DNA from 3 places in the Exiguobacterium sp. PHA03 genome. Region 3 is predicted to be linked to each of the others. Evidence: a T-box and tRNA genes for the amino acid it is inferred to sense, from the RefSeq annotation. Region 3 holds a T-box; the other regions hold tRNA genes.
What was found. The T-box of region 3 lies ahead of argS (arginine--tRNA ligase). A T-box ahead of a tRNA ligase gene usually reads a tRNA of that ligase, here a tRNA-Arg.
Positions count from the first base shown of each region.

Region 1: it encodes a tRNA-Arg, which carries the amino acid that the T-box ahead of argS (arginine--tRNA ligase) is inferred to sense. The anticodon was not compared.
Region 2: it encodes a tRNA-Arg, which carries the amino acid that the T-box ahead of argS (arginine--tRNA ligase) is inferred to sense. The anticodon was not compared.

Region 1 covers NZ_JAUTYQ010000001.1:1,749,021-1,757,152, forward strand. Annotated here, with positions in the region: gene Q7C19_RS09205 (phosphoglycerate kinase) at 1-524, opposite strand, end outside; gene gap (type I glyceraldehyde-3-phosphate dehydrogenase) at 646-1,653, opposite strand; gene Q7C19_RS09215 (sugar-binding transcriptional regulator) at 1,707-2,735, opposite strand; gene Q7C19_RS09220 (glutaredoxin family protein) at 2,851-3,111, opposite strand; gene Q7C19_RS09225 (RNA polymerase factor sigma-54) at 3,102-4,244, opposite strand; tRNA gene Q7C19_RS09230 (tRNA-Arg) at 4,399-4,474, shown strand; partial or broken gene clpP (ATP-dependent Clp endopeptidase proteolytic subunit ClpP) at 4,657-5,241, shown strand; gene Q7C19_RS09240 (hypothetical protein) at 5,362-5,598, opposite strand; gene whiA (DNA-binding protein WhiA) at 5,681-6,637, opposite strand; gene Q7C19_RS09250 (gluconeogenesis factor YvcK family protein) at 6,634-7,632, opposite strand; gene rapZ (RNase adapter RapZ) at 7,632-8,132, opposite strand, start outside.
Region 2 covers NZ_JAUTYQ010000001.1:1,508,115-1,516,246, reverse strand. Annotated here, with positions in the region: gene sdhA (succinate dehydrogenase flavoprotein subunit) at 1-275, shown strand, start outside; gene sdhB (succinate dehydrogenase iron-sulfur subunit) at 275-1,081, shown strand; gene Q7C19_RS08040 (acyl-CoA thioesterase) at 1,138-1,593, shown strand; gene Q7C19_RS08035 (phosphocarrier protein HPr) at 1,659-1,922, shown strand; gene racE (glutamate racemase) at 2,009-2,815, shown strand; gene rph (ribonuclease PH) at 2,816-3,571, shown strand; gene Q7C19_RS08020 (XTP/dITP diphosphatase) at 3,568-4,161, shown strand; gene Q7C19_RS08015 (metallophosphoesterase family protein) at 4,167-4,676, shown strand; tRNA gene Q7C19_RS08010 (tRNA-Arg) at 4,750-4,823, shown strand; gene Q7C19_RS08005 (hypothetical protein) at 4,926-5,450, shown strand; gene Q7C19_RS08000 (hypothetical protein) at 5,478-6,464, shown strand; gene tig (trigger factor) at 6,575-7,867, shown strand; gene clpX (ATP-dependent protease ATP-binding subunit ClpX) at 8,102-8,132, shown strand, end outside.
Region 3 covers NZ_JAUTYQ010000003.1:192,786-200,917, reverse strand. Annotated here, with positions in the region: gene pulA (type I pullulanase) at 1-1,451, opposite strand, end outside; gene Q7C19_RS13530 (YajQ family cyclic di-GMP-binding protein) at 1,563-2,057, shown strand; gene Q7C19_RS13525 (metallophosphoesterase family protein) at 2,138-2,731, shown strand; gene Q7C19_RS13520 (hypothetical protein) at 2,794-3,399, opposite strand; gene argS (arginine--tRNA ligase) at 3,430-5,112, opposite strand; T-box leader at 5,172-5,391, opposite strand; gene Q7C19_RS13510 (GGDEF domain-containing protein) at 5,521-7,197, shown strand; gene Q7C19_RS13505 (alpha/beta hydrolase) at 7,234-7,995, shown strand; gene trhO (oxygen-dependent tRNA uridine(34) hydroxylase TrhO) at 8,056-8,132, opposite strand, start outside.

The DNA of each region.
Region 1 (8,132 bases), on a different contig from region 3:
TCTTTTTCGATGAGAAGACCGGCAACTGCAGTGTCGACATGGTGTGCGATACCTTCTGTCGATGCGTGTGCACGGTGTGCTGCGCCGAACGCGTCGTTGACGAAGACGTCAGCGAGTTTCGCGAATCCTTTAGCGAGCTCTTCGTCATTTTTCGTTTCACCAGGGTAGAAGCGAACGTTCTCTAAGACGACGACATCGCCGTTTTCGAGTTTGTTGACTGCTTCTTCTGCAACTGGACCGTATGCTTCTTCAACGAGCTTGATGTCTTTACCAAGCAATTCGCTGAGGCGTGCTACGACAGGTGCAAGTGAGAACTCAGGGTTCTTTTCGCCTTTTGGACGACCCATGTGGCTAGCGAGAATGACTTTTGCTCCGCCGTCGATCAAGTGTTTGATCGTTGGGAGTGCAGCACGGATCCGTGTGTCATCCGTGATTTTACCGTCTTCCAACGGTACGTTGAAATCCACGCGTGTAAATACGCGTTTTCCTTGTACATCGATGTCGCGAATCGATTTCTTATTCATACATTCGTCCTCCGTCTCTTACGTATAGTGAGGGGCGAATGCCCCTCCCGCTTTTTTCCGCAATAAGAGCGGAGACTGATATCGTTTCCGCTCTTATTCAATTGCTATTTAATTGCTCGAATTACTTAGCGATTTCTGCGAAGTGTTTGAGTGTACGAACGAGTTGGCTAGTGTAAGACATTTCGTTGTCATACCAAGCAACTGTTTTAACGAGTTGTTTGTCGCCGACTGTCATGACTTTAGTTTGAGTTGCATCGAAGAGTGATCCGTAAGAGATACCAACGATGTCAGAAGAAACGATTTCGTCTTCAGTGTAACCGTAAGACTCGTTAGCAGCTGCTTTCATTGCTGCGTTGATTTCTTCTACAGAAACTTTTTTGTCAAGTACAGTTACGAGCTCAGTGAGTGAACCTGTAGCGACTGGTACACGTTGTGCAGATCCGTCAAGTTTACCTTGAAGTTCTGGAAGAACGAGACCGATTGCTTTTGCAGCACCAGTTGAGTTTGGAACGATGTTTGCTGCTGCCGCACGTGCACGACGGAAGTCACCTTTAGGGTGTGGAGCGTCGAGTGTGTTTTGGTCACCAGTGTAAGCGTGGATCGTAGTCATGAGACCTTCAACGATTCCGAACTGATCTTGGAGAACTTTAGCCATTGGCGCGAGACAGTTTGTAGTACAAGAAGCACCAGAGATAACTGTTTCAGTTCCGTCAAGGATTTCGTGGTTCGTGTTGAAGACGACTGTTTTCATGTCGCCAGTTGCAGGTGCAGAGATAACGACTTTTTTAGCGCCAGCTTTTAAGTGAAGCTCAGCTTTTTCTTTGTCTGTGAAGAAACCAGTACATTCGAGAACGATGTCAACACCGAGCTCGCCCCATGGGAGTTCTTCTGGGTTGCGGTTAGCAAGTGTTTTGATTTCTTTACCGTTGACGAGGAAGTAACCGTCGTGTACTTCAACTTCGCCGTCGAAACGACCTTGAGTCGTATCATATTTGAGAAGGTGTGCAAGCATTTTAGTGTCTGTAAGGTCGTTGATCGCGACTACTTCGATTCCATCGAATTGAAGAATTTGACGAAGTGCCAAACGTCCGATACGTCCAAATCCGTTAATACCAACTTTTACTGCCATGATAATTTTCCTCCTTTTAATGTAAAGCGAGTTATCTATTATTCAAAAGGGGGTTACCCTTTCAAAATCGAAGCTGCTGCGCCTTCATCCGTGATCAGGATGATGTCCGGCGACTGTTTCACATAGGCGTTGATCGCTTCTGCCTTCGAATGACCACCTGCGACGACGATGACGTGTTCGACTTGCTTCAAGTCAGCCAGTTGGAGACCAACCGTCTTGACCCGGTGCACGATGTTCCCGTCTCGGTCGAAGTAATATCCGAATGCTTCCGCTACTGCCTGTTCATGTTCCAGTCGGGTCAGGAGATCCTCAGACGCGCGACGACGTTTTGCCATCGTTTTCGCCTCACCAATTCCATGTACCACGATTGAAGCACCTTTAATCATTTGAAGCACATTTTTTATGCTCGGCTCTTCGATCATCTTGACGAACGTCTCCGTGCTGACCATGTCGGGGATGTGAAGCAGATGATAATCACTTTGAGCGCGTGACGCCATCCGTGAGCATACTGTGTTCGCTTGTAGTTCGAGCGTTTCTCCCAGTCCTCCGCGTGCCGGAACGAACGTCATTGGACGGTGTTCCTTGTCTGGCGACATCATCGCCGCGACGGAAGCCATCGTCGTACCGCCTGTGACAGCGATCGTATTGTGATGGTCTGAAGAAAGCTCTCGTTTGAGTCGTGCGACGGTCGCCCGCCCCATGTCTCGTTGTACCCAGAAGGTCTCATCGGAATCACCCGGTACGATGACGACGTCCCGTACTCCAAGTCTCTCTTTCAAGGCTTTCGCCATGTCTGAGATCCCTGCGAGTTCTCCCATGATGCTGTGCATGCTGCGAAGAACATTTCGTCCTTCATCCGTTAAGGACATCCCTTGCGTCGCGACCTCTAGGAGGTCTTGCTGCTTCAAGAAGTCGACTTCCCGACGTAAGACGCGTTCCGTCAAGCCAAGGCTTGTCGCAAGCGTACGTCGTCCGATCGGTTGCATCAGTCGTACGTAATGAAGGATGTCGTAGCGTGTCTGCATTTCTTCGATCAGATCAGGCACGATTCGTTTTTGGATCTGGACTAACTGCCGAATCATGTATTTCCCTCTCCTCTCAAGTAGCTGGACGCTTTCTGTCCCGCATGTCATAACGTGTCCCACTTGGTACACCGTTATCATAACAGTCCATTTCTCGCCTTGCAAGTCTCGTTTCTCAAGTTTTTTGAAGTAAGCGGTTTCTTATCGTTTCCGTATCAAATTTGCCATAACTCCAGATTTCCTCGTCATGCATGACGACCGGAATTTCATATAAGAACCGTAGACTGAGCGCTTCATCCTGATCGATGTTGACTTCCTCGAATGTCCATTCCGGAAACTCATCGAGTACGAAGTCGAGTAAGATGGCGGCTTCTTCACATAGCGTACATCCCGGACGTGAATAGAGTGTTAAGTGTCTGTGTCGTTTTAATCCCATTCTGATTGCGCCTTCCTTTGCTGCATCGTTTTTTTCGTTAAACCAAGTGCTGCCCGATATTTCGCAACCGTCCGTCGCGCGACTGTCAGACCGTCTGCTTGCAGACGATCCGTCAATTGCTGATCACTTAACGGACGATCGCTATGTTGAATGTATTCGGCGATCCGCCGTTTAATTAAAAAACTCGAATCTCCGGTTGTCGTCCGTGAGACGAACAAGTCTTCTAAAGCAACGAGACCATGAACCGTCTCGACATACTTCGCAGCAATCGCTCGACCAATCGTTGACGGATGATGCCCCGTCGCCTCAGCGACTTGTTTTTTCGTCAGTGGCTCAAGATGCAGTTCTCCCTTGAACCAGCGTTCTTGTCGCTCAAGCAAGACCGAGAGGATGGCATGCATCGTAACGCGACGTCGTTCGTACGCGCGCAAAAAAGGCGTTGCCTCTTTTAATCCGAGCCACTTCTGATCCATGTCGAGTGTCATCCAGTCGATCTGAAGTTTTCCATCTAACAGGTGAATCCGTGCTTCTGCCATGACCAATCGTTCTTCTTTAGGAAGATCCGGTGTCCGGCTCAGTCGTGTCAGTCGTTTTCGCAACCGCGTTCGGTCCGGCTCACTGAACTGCGCGAATACTTGACTCGCCGGTTCATGTCGCAACCGATTCGTCAGTCCGATCAATTCTGCGTCGTCTAGCTCGACCGCCTGTAACCACTGGCACTCGCGTTCCGAGCGGGCAGCAATGCCGACTGGTTCACATTGTTGTAAGAGTGTCCGTGCTTCTGTAATCGTTGCGACATCGGTCGAGAAGGATGCAGCGAGTTCCTCGTCCGATGTCCGCAATAAACCGTCCGCTTCTAAATACACGATGAGTTGTTCCGCCATATATCCTATTTCCTGTCTGACTGATTCTAAACGTATTTGTGCAAGAAGCTCGTCTTCATAGGATGCCAAATGTCCTGCCATCTGCTCGGCCTCTAACGAAACCTGATTCGGGTAATGACGATGCAACCGTCGTTTCAACCGTCGCCATTCCTCCTCTAGTTCTGCCGCTGGTTGCTCAAGTACATGTAACTGATACTGTTGTGACGCCGATAACGTCATCTGTTGCGTTTGTTCCTGGCGTTGATCCATCGATTTCCCTCCCTCACTTCTTATTATAGAAGAAACGTTTTAAAAAACATGCTCTGAACCCCTTTTTGAGTCGCTTGAGAAAAGAAAAGTCATGCTTCCCTATTGCTTTTCTGAAAAAATGTCGCTATACTATTAATTGTTCAGTACATCAGATGCACCCGTAGCTCAGGGGATAGAGCACTGGTTTCCGGTACCAGGTGTCGGGAGTTCGAATCTCTCCGGGTGTACCATTTATTCAACTACAAGGCAATGCCAGCAATGGCATTGCCTTTTTTCTATACTGATATGTTTCGTTTGCCCTTGTAATGGAAAAATACCTAAAAGTCGCATCGTATCTTTTGACCAATATTGACCAAAGGATTATGATAAGGATAAGTCGAATAGGAAGCTACATACCAACTATAAGGAGGCAAAGACTATGTTAATTCCAACAGTCATCGAACAAACAAACCGCGGGGAACGTGCTTACGATATCTACTCACGTTTGCTAAAAGACCGCATTATTCTTCTCGGGAGCGCGATTGACGACAACGTCGCCAACTCAGTCGTTGCCCAACTTCTGTTCTTAGCAGCAGAAGATCCAGATAAAGAAATCTCGCTTTACATCAACAGCCCAGGTGGTTCGATCACTGCCGGTATGGCGATTTACGATACAATGAACTTCATCAAGCCACAAGTTTCAACAATTTGTATCGGTATGGCAGCATCGATGGGTGCGTTCTTGCTACAAGCAGGCGCAAAAGGAAAACGTTTCGCGTTACCAAACGCTGAAATCATGATTCACCAACCACTCGGTGGTACACAAGGTCAAGCATCGGATATCAAAATCCATGCGGAGCGTATCATCAAAATGCGTGAGCACCTCAACAAAATCATGGCTGAAAACACAGGACAACCACTTGAAGTCATCGAACGCGATACAGAGCGTGACAACTTCATGTCAGCACAAGCTGCTGCTGATTACGGTCTCATCGACCGCGTCATGGAACGTGCATAAGTCATCCAGAGTGTCTCCTTCGGGAGGCACTTTTTTTGTATCCATAGAAAATCGAAGCCTTGTCGGTTATCGTTACATACAAAAAAACCTCCCGTTCCTTATAGAACGAGAGGGCGATGATCAGTCGATCAAGTCTGTGATGTCTGAAACGATATCGTGGTTTTCACGAATCAGCGAGTAGATCGCGTTCGCATGTGGCGAAAGCTCTTCTTCTGCTTGTAATTGTTTCAGGAATAAAGATGTTGCGAACGCAACGAGTGTGCTTTTCGGTACACCGATTGCTTTTGCTTTTTTTGTTAACACTTCATCAAACTTCGCATCGACTGTCAGCGAAATACGTTTCTTTTCGTTAGCCATTTCAAAAACTCCTTAATTCGAACATTTAGTTGCATCGACTATATATTATAGTAGACTATGGTTCATCCCGCAAGCGACCCTCTTATATGGCCCCTGTCATCGACTCGCCATTTCGTACTTTTTCAGCGATTTGATCAATCTTCCGCAACCGGTGATTGATCCCTGATTTTGAGATGGAGCCGCTTTCGACCATCTCCCCGAGCTCTTGCAACGTGACGTCTTGATGTGTCACACGCAAAATCGCAATCTCCTTCAACTTATCCGGTAAGACATCGAGCCCGACCGTCCGCTCGAGGAACTTGATGTTCTCAACTTGGCGTAATGCCGCACCAACCGTTTTGTTGAGGTTCGCCGTCTCACAGTTGACGAGACGGTTGACCGAGTTACGCATATCTTTTAAGATCCGGACGTCCTCGAACCGTAGCATCGATTGTGTCGCATCAACGAGCTTGAGGAAATCAGAAATCTTCTCGCTCTCCTTGATATAAAGGATATGTCCCTTTTTCCGTTCGATTGCCTTTGCGTTCAAATCAAAAACGTTTGATAGACCGCGGAGCGCCGCATTGTGTTCTTCATATAAGCTGAAGATCTCCAAGTGATACGACGACGTCGCCGGATTGTTGAGCGAACCCCCGGCGAGGAACGCCCCTCGTAAATACGCGCGTGCTTTTCGTTCATCGTTTAAGATCGTGTCACTTATGGAACGAATCATCGTGAATCCTTCTCCTAAAATCCCGAGGTCTTGCAAAATCTTATCCGCCTGTTGTTTGACGCGGACGATGTAGACATTATTCTTTTTCAGACGCATTTTCTTCCGAACGAGCAGATCGAGATGAACCCCGTATGCTTTTTTCAAAAGCGAATAGATCCGACGGGCAATCGAGGCATTCTCGGTCGAGATATCGAGTGTCAGACCACGTCCGAGACCGAACGAGATCGCACCGTTCATCCGGGCAAGCGCCGCGAGTTCCGCCTTCATCTCGTGATCGGTGATCGGAATCTGCGTTAATTCTTTTTTGACTTCTGAGGCAAAGCTCATGTCAGCTCCTCCTTTCCTTCGAGTTGACGCATACGTCGAATCGACAACACTTTTCGCATGACGAGGCTTGCGACAGCATCTGAGTCATGACGGATGAAGTGATGATTGTAATCGACGATATCGTCCGCAAGCACTTCAACGCCTGCTAACTCGAATTGTTTTTCATTATAGGTGACGATGTCAGCGTGATCCTTTTGGTATTTCTTCAGGTAACTCGCATCGATCGATTCATTATTAACGATGATCGTATCGACGACTCCTTGTCCGAGGAAGCGTTCGAGTGCCGCTAAATGTTCATTGGCTGTGAACGCCGTCGTCTCACCGGGCTGCGTCATGACGTTACAGATGTAGACGACTGGAGCTAGCGATTGCTGGATTGCTTCCCGGATTTCGTCGATCAGAACGTTCGGGATGATACTCGTATAGAGACTGCCCGGACCAAGGACGATAACATCGGCATCAAGAATCGCCTGAATCGCTTCCGGTACTGGACGGACATCTTGTTCTTCAAGGAAAATCCGTTCAATCTTCTTACCGACCTTCGGAATCAACGACTCGCCTTTAACGATCGTTCCGTCCTCGAACTCGGCACAGAGCGTGATCGTCCGTTCCGTCGCCGGATAGACTTTTCCTTCCGCGTTCAACAGTTGCCCCATGACACCGATCGCTTCAACGAACGAACCGTTACAAAGTTGGGTTGCTGCCGTCAACATCAGATTTCCGAGTGAATGACCATGCAGTCCTTCCCCGGTCTCGAACCGGTACTGCATGATCCGGTCCATCAATGTCTCTGACTTCGATAAGGAGACGATGACGTTTCGGATATCGCCCGGCGGCAACATATTGAATTCCGTCCGCAAACGACCAGAACTGCCCCCGTCATCAGCAACGGTGACGATGGCTGTGATGTCAAGCGGGTAATGTTTCAGTCCACGAAGAAGCGTCGAGAGTCCTGTTCCACCACCGACAGCGACGACTTTACGTTCCCATTTCATCACTTCTCCCCCTTCGCATACACATAATCCCGGTGATTCGTCTCAATATGATACTGCGTCGCAAATTCTTTACTGATCGCTTCTGCAAACGTGATTGAGCGATGTTTCCCACCTGTACAACCGAGGGCGATGACGAGTTGCGACTTCCCTTCCCGCTCGTATTGCGGAATCAGGAATTCGAGCAGGTCGACGAGTTTTTTATAGAACAGCTTTGCTTCCGGCCATTGCATGACGTACGATGCCACTTCCTCGTCAAGTCCAGTTTTTGGACGCAACTCTGGAATGTAGAACGGGTTCGGTAAGAAGCGCAGGTCAAAGACAAGATCCGCATCAAGCGGTAAGCCATGTTTAAAGCCGAACGACATGACGTTGACCGTGAACGGAATCCGTGTGCCTTCCGTGAACTCCTTTAAGAGACGTTCTTTCAGTGCAAGCGGCTTGATGTCACTCGTATCAATCAGCATCTGTGCTTTATCGCGGAATCCTTCGAGCAACGTCCG
Region 2 (8,132 bases), on a different contig from region 3:
GGAGTAACCAAGGAGCATCGTTCATCCGTCAGCTCGATCACATGCTCGACCTAGCCGAAGCAATTACGCTCGGTGCCTTAAAACGTGACGAGAGTCGCGGGGCGCACTACAAACCGGACTTCCCGGAACGTAATGATGAACAGTTCTTGAAGACGACGATGGCTCGTTATACGAATGGTCATCCAGAAATCTTCTATGAAGATGTCGACACGTCGTTGATTCCACCGCGGAAACGCGACTACAGTAAGAAGTCGAAGAAAGAGGTGAAAGCATAATGGCGACACCACTCGAATCATCTACTACGCAAAAATCGGTTCAATTCATCGTTCAACGTCAAGATGGACCTGATGGTAAACCGTATGATGAAGCGTTTGAAATTCCGTACCGTCCGAACATGAACGTCATCTCTGCTTTAATGGAGATTCGTCGTAATCCTGTGAATGCAGCCGGTGAAAAAACGACACCGATCAACTGGGATATGGGTTGTCTAGAAGAAGTATGTGGCGCTTGTTCCATGGTCATCAACGGTACACCACGTCAATCGTGTACGGCACTCGTCGATAAACTCGAACAACCGATCCGCCTTCAACCGATGCAGACATTCCCAATCGTTCGTGACCTTCAAGTCGACCGTCAGCGCATGTTTGATGCGTTGAAAAAGGTTAAAGCATGGGTCCCGATCGATGGAACGTACGACTTAGGTCCAGGACCACGGATGCCAGAGAACAAACGTCAATGGGCATATGAGTTATCGAAATGTATGACATGCGGCGTGTGTCTCGAAGCATGTCCGAACGTCAACGATCGTTCGACGTTCATCGGACCAGCATCGATCTCGCAAGTTCGTCTATTCAACTCGCATCCAACAGGTGCCTTCCATAAGGAAGAACGTCTTGAAGCGTTGATGGAAGATGGCGGGATCATGCAGTGCGGTAATGCTCAAAACTGTGTCGAGGTTTGTCCGAAAGGCATTCCGCTGACGACTTCGATCGCAGCGATGAACCGTCAGACGACACTTCACTCATTCAAGAAGTTCTTCGGTAGTGACGAAGGACGGACAGGTGAAGCAGTTAGTTCATAAGTTATTAAAGAAGGAGCCTGCTCCTTCTTTTTTCATTCAGACAGGAGGAACCGATTGTGCGCGTACCAGCTTATATTCCAGAACTCGAATCATGGCTTGAACAAATGAAACATGGAACACGACTCGACGTCGCTGTTCGTTTTGCAGAGACGGATGCCTATGGTCATATGAATAACCGGGTACCGTTCGTCTATTTCGAGGACGTTCGGACATTGATGTTAGAGGAGACCGGATACTCGCTTGCAGAAGACGGGATCATCGTCGTTGCGGATGCCCAGTGTAATTACATTCGCCAAGTGTATCCACGGACACGTCTCGCCGTCTATGCGTACCCAGTACATGTCGGAAGTGCATCGTGTGACGTCCATTATGCGGCATTTGATGAGCAGGGTGAACTGATGTTCACAGGACGGACATCGATGGTACAAATCAATCGTGCCGGGAAAGCATTCCCATGGAGTGAGACATATAAAAATTCCTTGCAGAATCGATTCGAATCCGTTATCATTTGATAATGAGTTCACATATTCGAAAACGACTCACTAGTACGTTATTAGTGAAGGGAGATTTCTTAATCATGGAAAAAACATTCAAAGTCATCGCGGATTCAGGCATTCACGCTCGTCCCGCTACTCAGCTCGTCAACACAGCATCTAAATTCCAATCAGACATCAACTTGGAATACAACGGAAAGACTGTCAACTTGAAGTCAATCATGGGTGTTCTTTCACTCGGAATCGCGAAAGATTCAGATATCAAAATCGTTGCAAACGGTGACGATGCTTCTGAAGCAATCACGACTCTTTCAGATATGCTGACTAGCGAAGGTCTTGCTCAGTAATCCTGTAATCGTACATTCTCGGACGCCGGTCTTGCACCGTCGTCCTTTTTTGTTACCATAAGATTGAGAGAAAGAGGTGGAGAAGAGTGAATCGAGCGATTGGAGTACTGGATTCCGGAGTCGGTGGATTGACGGTCGCACGTGAATTGATGCGACAGTTGCCCCATGAGCGAATCATCTATGTCGGGGATACACTACGTTGTCCGTATGGTCCGCGTCCAGAAGAAGAGATTCGTGAGTTTACGTGGGAGATGATTGATTATCTCGTACAACAAGATGTGAAATTGATCGTGATCGCCTGTAATACAGCTACGGCTGTCGTCTTAAAAGAAGCGCGAGAACGTTTAAATATACCTGTCATCGGTGTCATCGATCCGGGTGCCCGTGCAGCAGTCAAGGTGACACGTACGAAACGAATCGGTGTCATCGGAACGAAGATGACGATTACAAGTAATTCCTACGAGAAGGCGTTACGACATGTCGAAGGACAAGTCGTCGTTGAATCGTTAGCGTGCCCGCCATTCGTTCCGCTCGTCGAGTCGATGCAGACGGATGGCGCATACGTCGAACGTGTCGTTGCGAATACGCTACGACCTTTGATGAATTACGATATGGATACACTAATACTCGGGTGCACCCATTATCCGCTCTTAGCAGATGTCATTGGACGGGTCATCGGACCAGGCGTTCAACTCATCTCTTCAGGGGATGAAACCGCACTCGAAGTAGCAGCACTACTTGACTACAACACGATTTCAGCAGATGTGACACAAACACCAGAACATCGTTATTACGCGACAGGCGATATCCGCTCATTCGACCAAATTGCAACGGACTGGCTCGATCAGCCCATTCATGCGGAGCGCATCGTCCTTGGAACGGAGGAAGATTAAATGCGGACAGACCAACGAACGGCGGACGATCTCCGTCCAGTACAGTTATCAGTTGACATCAATAAACACGCGGAAGGTTCGATTTTGATTGAACTGGGTGATACGAAAGTCCTCTGCACGGCGACCGTCGAGGAAAGGGTACCACCATTTCTGCGTGGAAAACGCCAAGGCTGGATCAATGCGGAATATTCGATGTTACCGCGGGCAACCGCTCAGCGGACTGCACGAGAAGCCGTTCGCGGCAAACAGACGGGGCGGACGATGGAAATCCAACGTCTCATTAGCCGATCGCTTCGGGCGGTCGTCGATCTAGAAAAACTTGGTGAACGGACGATCTGGATCGATTGTGACGTCATTCAAGCTGATGGCGGAACACGAACAGCATCGATCACCGGTGGATTTTTAGCACTCGTTCGAGCTATCGATCAACTGATTCAAGCGGGAAAACTGACCGATACACCAATCAAAGAGGGCATCGCCGCCATCTCAGTTGGAATTGTCGAATCGAATGCCTTACTTGATTTATGCTACGAAGAGGATGCTGCAGCTGAAGTCGACTTCAATCTCGTCATGACCTCATCCGGTAAAATCGTCGAGATGCAAGCAACAGGAGAAGAGTCGACCTTTTCCCGTCAAGAGATGCTCGAAATGCTCGAACTTGGGGAAAAAGGTATTAAGGAACTGATTGAAGCCGGTCGCGAGACACTCGGTGTTTCGTGGTGGTATGTAGGAGAAGAAGTGGGGGAACATAAATGAAAGTCATCGTCGCAACACATAACGCTGGTAAAGTGAAGGAACTCGAAAGCATGCTTGGGCGTCTCGGCTATACAGTCGAGTCGTTACTCGATCATGCGGATGCTAAAGAAACGGATGAGACAGGTGAAACATTCGAGGAGAATGCACTCTTAAAAGCAACAGAAGCAGCATCCTACTTTGGTCACGCAGTACTTGCTGACGATTCAGGTCTTGAAGTCGATGCTTTAGATGGCGCTCCAGGTGTCTACTCGGCACGCTTCGCGGGTCTTGAAAAGTCGGATGCAGCGAACAACGCTCTACTACTTGAAAAGTTAGAAGGTGTTCCGGAAGAGGAGCGGACGGCACGCTTCGTTTGTGTACTCGCGCTAGCAAAACCAACAGGCGAAACATTGACGGTACGCGGAACAATGGAAGGGCGAATCGGTTTTGAAGCAACGGGATCGAACGGTTTCGGTTATGACCCATTGTTCGTCACGGCAAGTGGACAAACGGCTGCTGAGTTGACGAAAGAAGAAAAAGCGATGATCAGTCATCGTGGCAATGCATTGCGCAAGCTCGAACAGGACTTAACTACTTTCCTAGGAGTGTGATGAAAATGAGAGCGTTGATCGTTAGTGATAGCCATGGACTAGAACAAGAACTGCTTACGATATTCGAACGGCATCAGGACGTGGATTTGGCTTTTCATTGTGGAGACTCTCAATTGACACGCGACATTGAATCGTTATATCCATATCGTGTTGTACGGGGGAACTGTGATTATGGACACGATTTCCCGGAAGAAGTCACGTCGGAAATGGACGAGCATAAGGTCCTCTGTGTCCACGGACATCGTCAGGACGTCAAATATAGCCTAGATGTCTTGCAACATCATGCGAACGAAAAGCAAGCTGATATCGTTTTGTATGGTCATTCTCATGTTGCGAAGGCGGAGTATCGGGATGGTGTGTTATTCATCAATCCAGGATCGATTCGGATGCCACGCCATCGCCCAGACAAGACGTATGCGATTCTTGAAGTAGAACAAGACCGCTATTCTGTCGATTTTCTTGACATGAACGGGGATCGCGTCAATGCACTTCACCTCGACGGAACATTTTTGTAATAAAATAAATGCAATCTTTGTAATGTGATTGACACGAAAGAATTGTTCTAGTATAGTTTATTCGTGTTGACACGTCCCAATAGCTCAGCAGGATAGAGCAACGGCCTTCTAAGCCGTCGGTCGGGGGTTCGAATCCCTCTTGGGACGCTATAATTAAAATAGAGACTGCCCTTACGAGGGCGGTCTCTTTTTTTTATTTCAATTTTCGTTTATAATTAAGGTATCATGAACTCGAAAGGGATGAAAGCGATGTGGAAGAAAGTTGGTACAGTCCTGTTACTCAGTACGTTTCTTGTAGGGTGTAGTGAGATTTCAAATACAGTTGATGATGCAAAACAACAGGTCAACGATGTGAAAAATAGTGTCGATTATGCTGGAGAACTTCAAGGGATTGCGAAAGATACGGCACAAGTCACGTCCGACTTATCTTCTTCTTTGAATGAAGCGGCTGCGAAAGCACGCGAATCCACGAATCCGGAGCAAGCGCTCGACCAACAAGTCGAAAAGTTAAAGGAAAACGGAACGATTGATCAGTTCAATCAAGAGCTGGACCAAATCGACCAACGATTGGCGGGACTTGAAAATCCACCGCAAGAGTTACAAAATTTAAGTGCAAAGCTCGAGCAGTTCGTGAATCAATCAGAAGATATCACACGACTTCTTGAAACAGACGTCTCTCTCGATACATTAAATCGTCTTGGCATCGAACAAGCAGGGAAATTACAAGAGGCGATCACGAACTGGACATCATTGCTTGATCCATTCACAAACTGAACAGTGAATTAAAAGGAGTGTCGGAAAATGGGGACATCCCGCTGGATGGAACACGAATTAGAAGCGGAACGAGTGCGCATCCTCCGTTTGCCCGCATCTGAACAGGAACGGCTGGTCAAGGAATTAGAGACTGACCAATTGACAGGAGAAGACGTATTATACCGACTCTATGTCATTCAACCGCTATTACTGCATGACCGTGAACGATACGAAACTGTAGCAGAACGTTTTCTTGAAGTCGAGGGTGTGGAGCAAGTGCTCGCACTCTTTCTTTATGAACTCGGAGAACGGTATCCAATGAAGCTCGCTCTACGCTCGGCGTCACCGTATCTGCCGTATGGACTTGCGCTTCGGTTAGACGAGATCAAACAGCGGATGACGGTGCGAGAACAAAAGACGACACCGGTTCAAAAAAACAATGTTACTCAGAGTACTGTAACTTCCGGAACGGCGTTGATGCATGTGTTGCAACATGGAAGCTGGGTCGAACAAATGCGCCATTTGGCTGGTGCTGAATTCGAACGGACACCTGCGCTCTTTGACTACATCACACACAAGTATCTTCGTGCTCAGGATACAGAACATCAAAGCCTACTCGTCATCGATCAGTTATTAGGAAGTGTGATTGAGCATCTGTCCTATCCGGCAGACATTTATGTGCCACATTTAGATGTACACTGGACGATCTCGACGCGTCAAGATTTAGAAGAAGTGCTGATTGCGCATCAACAGGAACAACAAGCGTTACTCGCATCGATGCATACATTAGAAAAAATGGATCCTTTTCGAGCCTTGCTCGTCTTACGTTCGGACCAGTTGATTCATCTTGAAGAACGAGAAGCAATCGGGTCGGATATGGAGAAGTGGCTTCTCGCATGCGAAGAACTAGCCGGTCTGTCGTTTGAAAAAGAAGAGCCGGAACGTGACTTGAGTCCGCTAGCGAAGCGATTATATCAGGGGGTGCATATCCTCTATCCGGAAGTCATCGCATTCGAGCAGATTTACTTCGATTGAGACATCTGGAAACGATTCGTTCAACAGTGGTAATCGTCAGAACGATTGTGCTATAATGTGACTTGTTGTACACACATGTACGCTAATTGACAATTTTGGAGGGACTCAGCATGACTGCAAAATGGGAAAAACAATCAGGTAGCCTCGGCGTCCTCACGTATGAAGCGCCTGCTGAAGCATTTGATAAAGCGGTAGACCAAGCGTTCAAGAAAGTCGTTAAGACTTTGAACACACCAGGTTTCCGTAAAGGAAAAATGCCACGCGCAATGTTCAACAAAATGTACGGTGAAGAAGCACTGTACCAAGATGCACTCGATATCCTTTATAAGGACACAATCGAAGGTGCAGTCGTCGAATCAGGAATCGAGCCAATCGCGCTTGAAAACATCGACGTTGAAACACTCGAAAAAGGCAAGCCAGTCGAATTCAAAATCACGTTCGTCATCGAGCCAGAAGCTACACTCGGTGAGTACAAAGGTCTTGAGTACACAGCAGTTGAAACGAACGTTACTGACGAAGACGTCGACGCTGAACTCAAAACATTGCAAGAACGCGGTGCAGAACTCGTCGTTAAAGAAGATGGCGTCATCGAGAATGGCGATACAGTCGTATTCGACTTCGCAGGTTTCGATGGGGAAAACCAATTCGACGGCGGAACTGCTGAGAACTACTCACTCGTCATCGGTTCTGGAAACTTCATTCCTGGATTCGAAGAGCAAATGATCGGTTTAAAAACTGGCGAGCAAAAAGATCTTGAAGTGACATTCCCAGAGGAATACCACGAAGCATCACTCGCTGGAAAACCAGTTACATTCAAAGTAACAATCCATGAAGTCAAAGCGCAAGAGCTCCCTGAATTGACAGATGAGTTCGCAAAAGAGATGGATGAAGAAGTTTCTTCACTCGACGAGTTGAAAACAAAAATCCGTACGCGTCTCGAAAACACACGCAAACAAGAAGCTGATGCTTCAATGCGCGATGAGTTAGTCGAAGCGGCTACGAAAAACGCGACAGTTGATCTTCCAGAAGTCATGGTCGAAAACGAAGTCGAGCGTATGGTTCAAGAGTTCACACAACGTATTCAATCACAAGGCATCGACCTCAACATGTACTTCCAGTTGACTGGAACGACAGAAGAGGCAATGCGTTCTGAAATGAAAGAGCAAGCGGAAGAGCGCGTTAAGGCACGTCTCGTCCTTAAGCAAATCGTTGCTGACGAAAAAATCGAAGTAACAGATGAGGAAACTCAAACTGAACTTCAATCAATGTCAGAACTCTACAACATCCCTGCAGATCAACTTGAAACGATGCTTGCACCACAAGGTGGTCTTGAAACGCTTAAAGGAGATCTTCAATTCCGTAAAGCTATCGATGTTCTCGTCGACAACGCAAAAGCAAAATAAGCCATTTCATGGTTTTCGATCGACTTCAAGCCCAATTTCTGGTCTTGGAGTCGATTTTTTTGTACGATAGGTCAAACAAGGACAAACAATCCTTGGTTCAGGACATCAAACTGTAAATCGTTCGTCCAGGATTTGAAAGACTTTCCTTGTTCATGCTACAATCATAAATAGTAAAACGTGAGACGGGATGCTACAGGCGTCCATACAATTTCCACGTTAAAGGGGTGGACCTTTATGTTTAAATTCAACGAAGAAAAAGGTCAGC
Region 3 (8,132 bases):
CCCGTCAAAATGATCGCATTTGCAAGCATTTGCCGTTTCCGACGAATCTCTTCCGTGTCTTCTGGACGAGACACCGTCAATTTATCCCAAATCGTCAAATCATCATGAGCCTCGACGTACGAGACGACTTGATTCGGCTCATCGGCAAACCCTTGCGAAGAGACGTTACCAGCGATTCCCCGTTTGACTTCACTCGTCCGGTCAAATGCACCACTGATGAAACCACGGTCTTCTGGCGTTTGGACATCGCCTTTGACCCCGTCCCGTAAACCGTTGTTGAAATGAGCGATTCCTGGCATCTTCGGTGCGTTGAAATAGTTCGCTTTTTCTTCCGGATCAAGTGGCGTATCGAGATCCCATCCTTCACCGATGATCAGAATCGATGGATCAATCCGGTCAAGTGCATGGCGCACTTGATTCATCGTCTCAACATCATGAAGTCCCATTAAGTCGAAGCGGAACCCATCGAGATGGTATTCTTTCGCCCAGTACGTCACACAATCAAGAATGAACTTTCGCATCATCAGACGTTCAGATGCAGTATCATTTCCACAGAAACTACCGTTTGAGAGACTCCCATCCGCCTCTTGACGATAAAAGTATCCAGGAACGAACTGACCAAGCGGAACCGTCGCCGCATCATACGTATGATTGAAGACGACGTCCATGATGACACGGATCCCGCGATCATGTAACGCCTGCACCAATTGTTTTAATTCAAGGATCCGCGTTCGTGGATCATCCGGATTCGAGGAGTACGAACCTTCCGGCGCAAAGTAGTTCACTGGATCATAACCCCAGTTATAGTTATCCGGGTCGTTCGGCGCTGTCTCATTGACCGAGCCAAAATCATAGATCGGTAGTAACTGGACATGTGTCACACCGAGGTCTGCTAAATAATCAAGCCCTGTCAATCCACCATTTGGTGTCCGTGTCCCTGCTTCCGTCAGTCCAGCGAACGTACCACGTGCAACGACACCACTGGCCGGATGACTCGTTGCATCGCGTACGTGTAATTCATAGACAACTGCGTCTTGCGAAGAATGGAACAATGGACGTTCTTCAATCCATCGTTCTGGTGTCACACTGGTCGGGTCAATTAATGCGCCGCGCTTTCCGTTCGTTCCGACGGCTTTCGCATACGGATCGACCGCCTCGACCTTTTGTCCGTTGATGCTCGCTTGAAACGTATAGAAATAACCTTCATATGTCGCTCGATCGAGTTCAACGACGTACGTTCCCCGTTCGTCTGCCACCATCTCGACCTCTTCGACTTTTCGTGCGCGTAGTGTCTTGTAGAGACGAATCACGACACGTTCTGCTGTCGGCGCCCACAAGCGCACGTGAATCGCTGTCTCTGAGAAGGTCGCTCCTAAATCATTTCCACTATAGGCAAATCGCTCATCCAGTTCTTGCGGTGTGAGCGTCAACATGTCTGCTGTTTGTTTCAAAGCCAAGCACCCCTTTCATTTCATGGTTTTTATTATAACAAAATTTCAAAGCAGTGGACGCTTCCGGTATTCCTCTCTAAAATAGAGAGTGGAATGAAAGGGGAGATTGAAATGGCAGCAAAAGATAATTCATTTGATATCGTGTCACAAATCAACATCGAGGAAGTCAAGAACGCGGTCCAAATCGCACTGAAGGAAATCACGAACCGCTTCGACTTCAAAGGTTCAAAGAGCGACATGAAGCTCGAAAAAGAGGATTTAATTCTAATCTCAGATGACGATTTCAAACTCGATCAAGTCAAAGATGTCTTAACAGCAAAATTGATCAAGCGCGAAGTCCCAACCAAAAACCTGCAGTATGAAAAAGTCGAGCAGGCTGCCGGGAATACGGTCCGACAACGTGTCATCCTGAAAAGTGGAATCGACCGTGACGACGCGAAAAAGATCAACAATGCCGTCAAGGAATCGAAATTAAAAGTGAAGACACAGATCCAAGATGACCAAATCCGCGTCACAGGTAAATCACGTGACGACTTACAACAAGTCATGCAGATCGTTCGTGAGCTTCCATTATCAGTCGATGTTCAATTCATTAACTTCCGTTAATCGATTGATCTGAACGCTCATATTCAAAAGATAGGCATAACGCATTTTCGGGTATCTCCTTAACAAAGGAGTGGTCGATCATGCGTTATGCCCTTTTTGCGGATCTTCACAGTTCAGTAGCCGACACAGCGGCTGTCCTAGCTGACATACGACAGCTCGCTCCCGATGCGCATTTGTTTTGTCTCGGTGATGTTCATGAATGCCATGTCGGTAAAAAGCGAGCGAAGCGCTATTCTTTCGAATCGCTCTCCCTCGTCGTGACGCTTGATGATGATTTTTTAAACCTAATTGATTTTAAGACGTTACTGGGTAATCAAGAAGAGCGCATCCTGTCGCTCGTTCCACCGCAACTATCTCCTGTCATCGATGCGTTACGCGACTGCCCTCGAAAACAACACATCGAGGGTGCATTGTTGATTCATGGAGATCAATTGAATTGGTCCCGTGATTTTTTGCCTGATCTGTCACAGCAACGTGAACCAGTACTCTTTTTTGGTCATAGTCATATCAGAGGTTTGTTTCGAAATGGTATTGCTCTGTCGAGCCCATTGTATCAATCTTTATCCATTAATGGAGGACGATATGCCATCAATCTAGGTCCTGTCGTGTTCGAACGAGAATGGTGTCTTTACGATTCAGTGCAACAATCGATCGTATTCTATCAGGCGAAGTAAGAGGATACGACAAAAGCCGTCGGGCACAGGGCTCGACGGCTTTTGTTCATGCATCTTATTGATCAGAGATAACGGACAAGCGATGCCTTGACGATATCCACTTGTGTGAAGTTCGTCTCTTCCGCGAATGCTTCGATGACTTGACGGACATCCCCTTGACGACGAACGAAGCTCGTCGGAACTGGTGTTGTACCGACAAGTTGCTCATGCAAACTCGTCAATCGATGATCATCGATGATCGTCGTCATCAAATCAAGGAACAGAAGAACATGCAGACGGTTCAAATAATCCCATGGTTTATCTTCCGAACGGAATTCATTACGAGCGAGCCATTTTTTTAATCCGATCGCATCGATTTGACTCAACGTCTCTGTCGTGCGTGCCGACTTCCAAAGCGTCAACAGTTCGCCGAGTTTTTTTCGTGTCTGTTTCTTACGCATGAAGAATTCAAAATTGTCTTTCGTGCGCAACGCGTCTCCTTCAATCGGAGCAATCAAATCAGCTTCCGGCGCCGTCACGAAATCGTGAACGAAATCGACAGACTCTCCCGGTAACCAAGCAGCGACTTTCCCGTGAAAATCAGCCATGAAGGCGACGGTTTCTGCCAAAGGCTCCTGCTTCATCTGTGAAGCAGCTTGCTGTAATCGGTCTTTCGTCTCAGTCTTCATAATCTACCTCTTCTTATTCGTGGATTGGTCTTACATTTCTTCCGGAGCGCCGACACCAAGTAAACGAAGACCTTCTGTCAAGACGATCGTGACAGACTTGACGAGTGCAAGACGCGATTGTTTTGCTGCGTCATCTTCGAGAACACGGACGTGTCCGTAGTATTTATTGAAGCTTTGTGCAAGATCTAAGACGTAACGGCTGATGATTGACGGCTCGCGACGTGTGAATGCACGATCGATGACCGTCGAGAATTGGTTCAGCATCGAGACGACACCCCATGCATGATCATCGGCACTGCCAGCGAATGGTGTGCCATCATAGCTACCTTTACGGAGCAATGAGTGCGCACGAGCATTCGTATACTGGACATACGGTCCTGTTTCACCTTCGAATTTCAACATCTGCTCAAGATCGAACTCGATGTTGTTCATCCGTTCGTTCTTCAAGTCGTGGAAGATGACGGCGCCAACACCTACTTGACGAGCTGTTGCTTCGGCATTCGCTAAGTTCGGATTTTTTTCCGCGATGTTTTGCTTCGCGACGTCGATCGCTTCTTGTAGTACTTCTTCAAGTAAGACGATCCGACCTTTACGCGTCGACATTTTCTTTCCGTCCTTCATGATCAGACCGAACGGCACATGGTGCATTCCGTCGACGTTCTCAAATCCAAGTTTCTTCAAGACTGCGAACAATTGCTTGAAGTGAAGCGCTTGTTCCCCACCGACGACGTAGAACGCTTGCTCAAAGCGGTACGTTTCGAGACGATAGACAGCAGCTGCTAAGTCACGTGTCGCATAAAGCGTTGCGCCATCTTTCTTTTTAATCAAGGCAGGTGGCATACCCTCTGCTTCGAGGTCAACGACCATTGCCCCTTCTGATTCGACGAGGAGATCTTTCTCTTCGAGCAAATCGATGACGTGTTGCATCTTATCGTTGTAGAAGGCTTCTCCGTTCAAACTATCGAATTTAACACCGAGCATCTCATAAACACGGTTGAACTCGACGAGTGAGACTTCACGGAACCACGTCCAAAGCGTCGTTGCCTGCTCATCACCTTGTTCGAGTTTTTTGAACCAGAGACGTCCTTCGTCCTCAAGCGTCGGATTTGTTTCCGCTTCTTCGTGGAACCGGACGTATAATTTCAACAATTCCTTGATTGGTTCTGCACGGACCGCTTCTTCCTCACCCCACATCGTGTAAGCCACCATCAATTTCCCGAACTGTGTTCCCCAGTCCCCTAAGTGGTTGACACCGACGACGTCGTACCCTTTTTTACGTGAGATTTGGTTGAGCGCATTTCCGATTACTGTTGAACGTAAGTGACCCATCGAGAAAGGTTTCGCGATGTTTGGTGATGAAAAATCAGTGACGATCGTTTTTCCATTCGCTTCACTTGATCCGAACGCCTCTTGCTCCGTCAGGACTTGGTTGACGATTTCTTGCGAGACGACTTCCCGGTTCAAGAAGACGTTAATGTAAGGACCAACAGCTTGAACGTTTGAGAACAACGGCGCATCAATTTTTTCTGCGAGCTCCGAAGCAATCATGTTCGGTGCTTTACGGAATGCTTTCGCGAGCATGAAACATGGGAATGCCAGATCTCCATGATCTTCATGTTTCGGTTGCTCGATCAGTTGTTCGATTTGTTCAACCGATAAGGCACCTTCCATGACTTGATGTAATACTTCTGCGTATTGCGTTTTATAACTCATCTTTATTTCCTCCTGCTTCACTGATTTTTGGCAATAAAAAACGCCCCTTGCGCCACGCGCAAAGAGACGGAATGACCGCGGTACCACTCTTCTTGGTGTCATTTTTGACACCCACCTTGTTCGGGGATAACGGGGTTCCCCCGGCTACGCCTTTTCCTTCAGGAATCGGGTAGCGTCTCAGAAGTGCGCTTCACGACCGGTTCGTCCTCAGGCTTCCACCATTCCCTGATTCGCTAGTTGACGAAAATCAACCGTTACTCTCTTCATCATCGACTGTATTCGATATCTTTCACATTATACGCAATTCTTTCTTTTCTCTCAACCTTATTTTTTTGGTAAATGGCTTATCAAAATTTCCACAATTCGGGTATAGGAATAAAAGATACTTCTCAGGGGGAGGGATGTTTCATGCGCTACTACCAACAGGTAGCCCGGACGAGCTGGATCGTTTTCAGTCTCGTCGCCTTGACGTTATTATTGATTGGCATCGTTCATCCACCTACCTTCCATCCTTCCATCTCCATCGTCAATACTCTTTATTTGTTTGGGCTCGTTCTCCTGTTTCAGTTCGATAATGTCCGTCGTGGCGGCATTTATTATACATTCCAAGAAGGAATCATCTTATTTTTATTCCTCAATTACGGTTTGACGTACGCTTTGATTTTAAGCCAAGTCGGTATTCTCGTCTTTCAATTCATGTCTCACCGAAAAGCGATTCGCTGGAAACGTTTCGCCTATCTCTACCCGATCAACGCCTTGTTTGATTTAGTCTACATCTCGCTTCCGGTATTTGCGTATGAAGCGCTCGGTGGACCGACCGGCTCAAACTTTACGTATATGAAAGCCCTGCTTCCCTTCATCGGCTTTTTGATCACTGTCTTCCTTGTCTCTTACTTCCAATGTCTGTTCGTCAATCGCTTCCTCTACTTGAAATACGATTGGCGACGTCTCGTGAAGTTGCAGTCCCTCGTTTATGGAATCAGCATGTTAAGTGCTCTACTTGGAATCTGGTTCTACGATGAAAGTCCGCTCGTCGCGGCTACAGTATCCGCCTTGATTCTCTTCTTGTTCAAACGTCTGTTGCAAGAACGTGGTGACTCCCTTGAAGCAAACGATAATGCCAAACGATTTGATGATGCGAAGGAACACTTGTTGATTTCCCGCTTCGAGCGCGAGACGATCGATTCGTTACTCCTCGATTTACCACATCTGTTGCCGTTTTCTGAAGGTTGGATCTCAATTCAACAACAGCGGAAACAAGTCATCTATAACATTCGGACGAAACAACCAATCGACGTGTTACCACTGTTTCATTCCTTGTCAGCTGACGATTTGCATACCCCAATCATCTATGGTCTGCGTTGCGACTGGGGAAACGATATTCAAATCGGATTGCCTGTCGATCGTCACTCGATGCTAGCGATTCCTTCGATTACGAGCGGAGAGGTCGATGTTTCGATCATCCTGTTCCATCAAGTCGCAGACGCCTATGATGTGACAAATGCTGACGAATTATCTCGTTTGCTTCGTACCTTTTGTCGCGTCTTAGAACGCTCACGTGAAACGGTCCAACTCTATACGGAAAGTCGGACCGATGCTTTGACCGAATTACCGAATAGCCGTGCTTTTTATGAACACGGTCGGCAGGAATTTGCCGCTGACTCCTACCCGCTCTCCGTAATTCTGTTCGATATCGATCATTTCAAACGTGTCAATGATACGTACGGTCATAAAGTAGGTGATCTCGTCCTTCGTGAACTCGGCCGACGTATCCAGGCGATCCAATTGCAACATGATGATGTCTTTGCTGCTCGTTATGGTGGGGAGGAATTCGTGCTTCTGTTGCGAAATGGTAGTCAAGAGGCTGCTATTCAGATTGCCGAGACGGTCCGCCATGCGGTCATGGATCGTCCCTTCCTCGTCGATGGTCACCGACTGTCCTTAACCGTCAGCCTCGGAATTGATACAGTGGATGAAAGATATCAACGGACGTTCGAAGAATCGTTACGTCAAGCCGACCATGCACTCTATGTCGGCGGAAAACACAACGGACGCAATTGTACCGCGCATTATGCAAACCTTTGAAAGGTCGTGACTCTATTGTCGATTACGGAAATTGAAATGACGCTACCGACATCACAAGCCCACCGGACGATTCGAATTCATCGTCCGCCCCATTTGGATCCTTCTGAAGCATTACCAGTAATTTATATGCATGATGGACAAAACGTCTTTAGTGGAGAAACCGCCTCGTTCGGAAAAGGCTGGGAGATTCATCTTGCACTACAACAGACACAGATTCCGGCAATGGTCGTCGCGATTGACAGTCCAGAAGATGGAATGGATCGGTACGATGACTATGCTCCTTGGAGTGACGAAGCCTTATTGATGCGGAGCGCCTATCCTTCGCATCGGACGTCAATTGGTGGCAACGGTAAGGTCTATATGGACTGGATCATCCGCGAGTTAAAACCATACATTGATGCCAACTATGCGACACGCCCTGATGATACGACAATGATCGGCAGTTCGATGGGTGGCGTCATCTCGCTATATGGATTATTCGCGTATCCGGAAGTCATCACGCGCGTCGCTGCCTTATCGACTGCCGGATGGGCAAACTTCTCCTCACTCCTTGAATTCATAGAGCGAAGCCCGTCTCTGTCTGCAACGCATCGCTGTTATATGGACGTCGGCACAAAAGAAGTGAGTGGTCCGATGACCGAGACGGATTATTTACACACGAATGATGTCTTAGCGCGAGCGGTTGAACAGAAACTCACTCAAAGTCGCTATACGATCATTCCGGAAGCAATCCATCATGAAACGGCCTGGGCCAAACGTTTGCCAGATATTTTACGTTACTTGTTCCCGTCCTCTTGAATACACAAAAAAAGCCGGACGGTTTCTATTAAAGAAATCATCCGGCTTTTTACGCGTGCCTTATACTAATTCTTCTTGTTGCTCTTTTTCATAACGGTTGCGCGGATGCTCCCGGCATTCATCGGAACACGAACGCA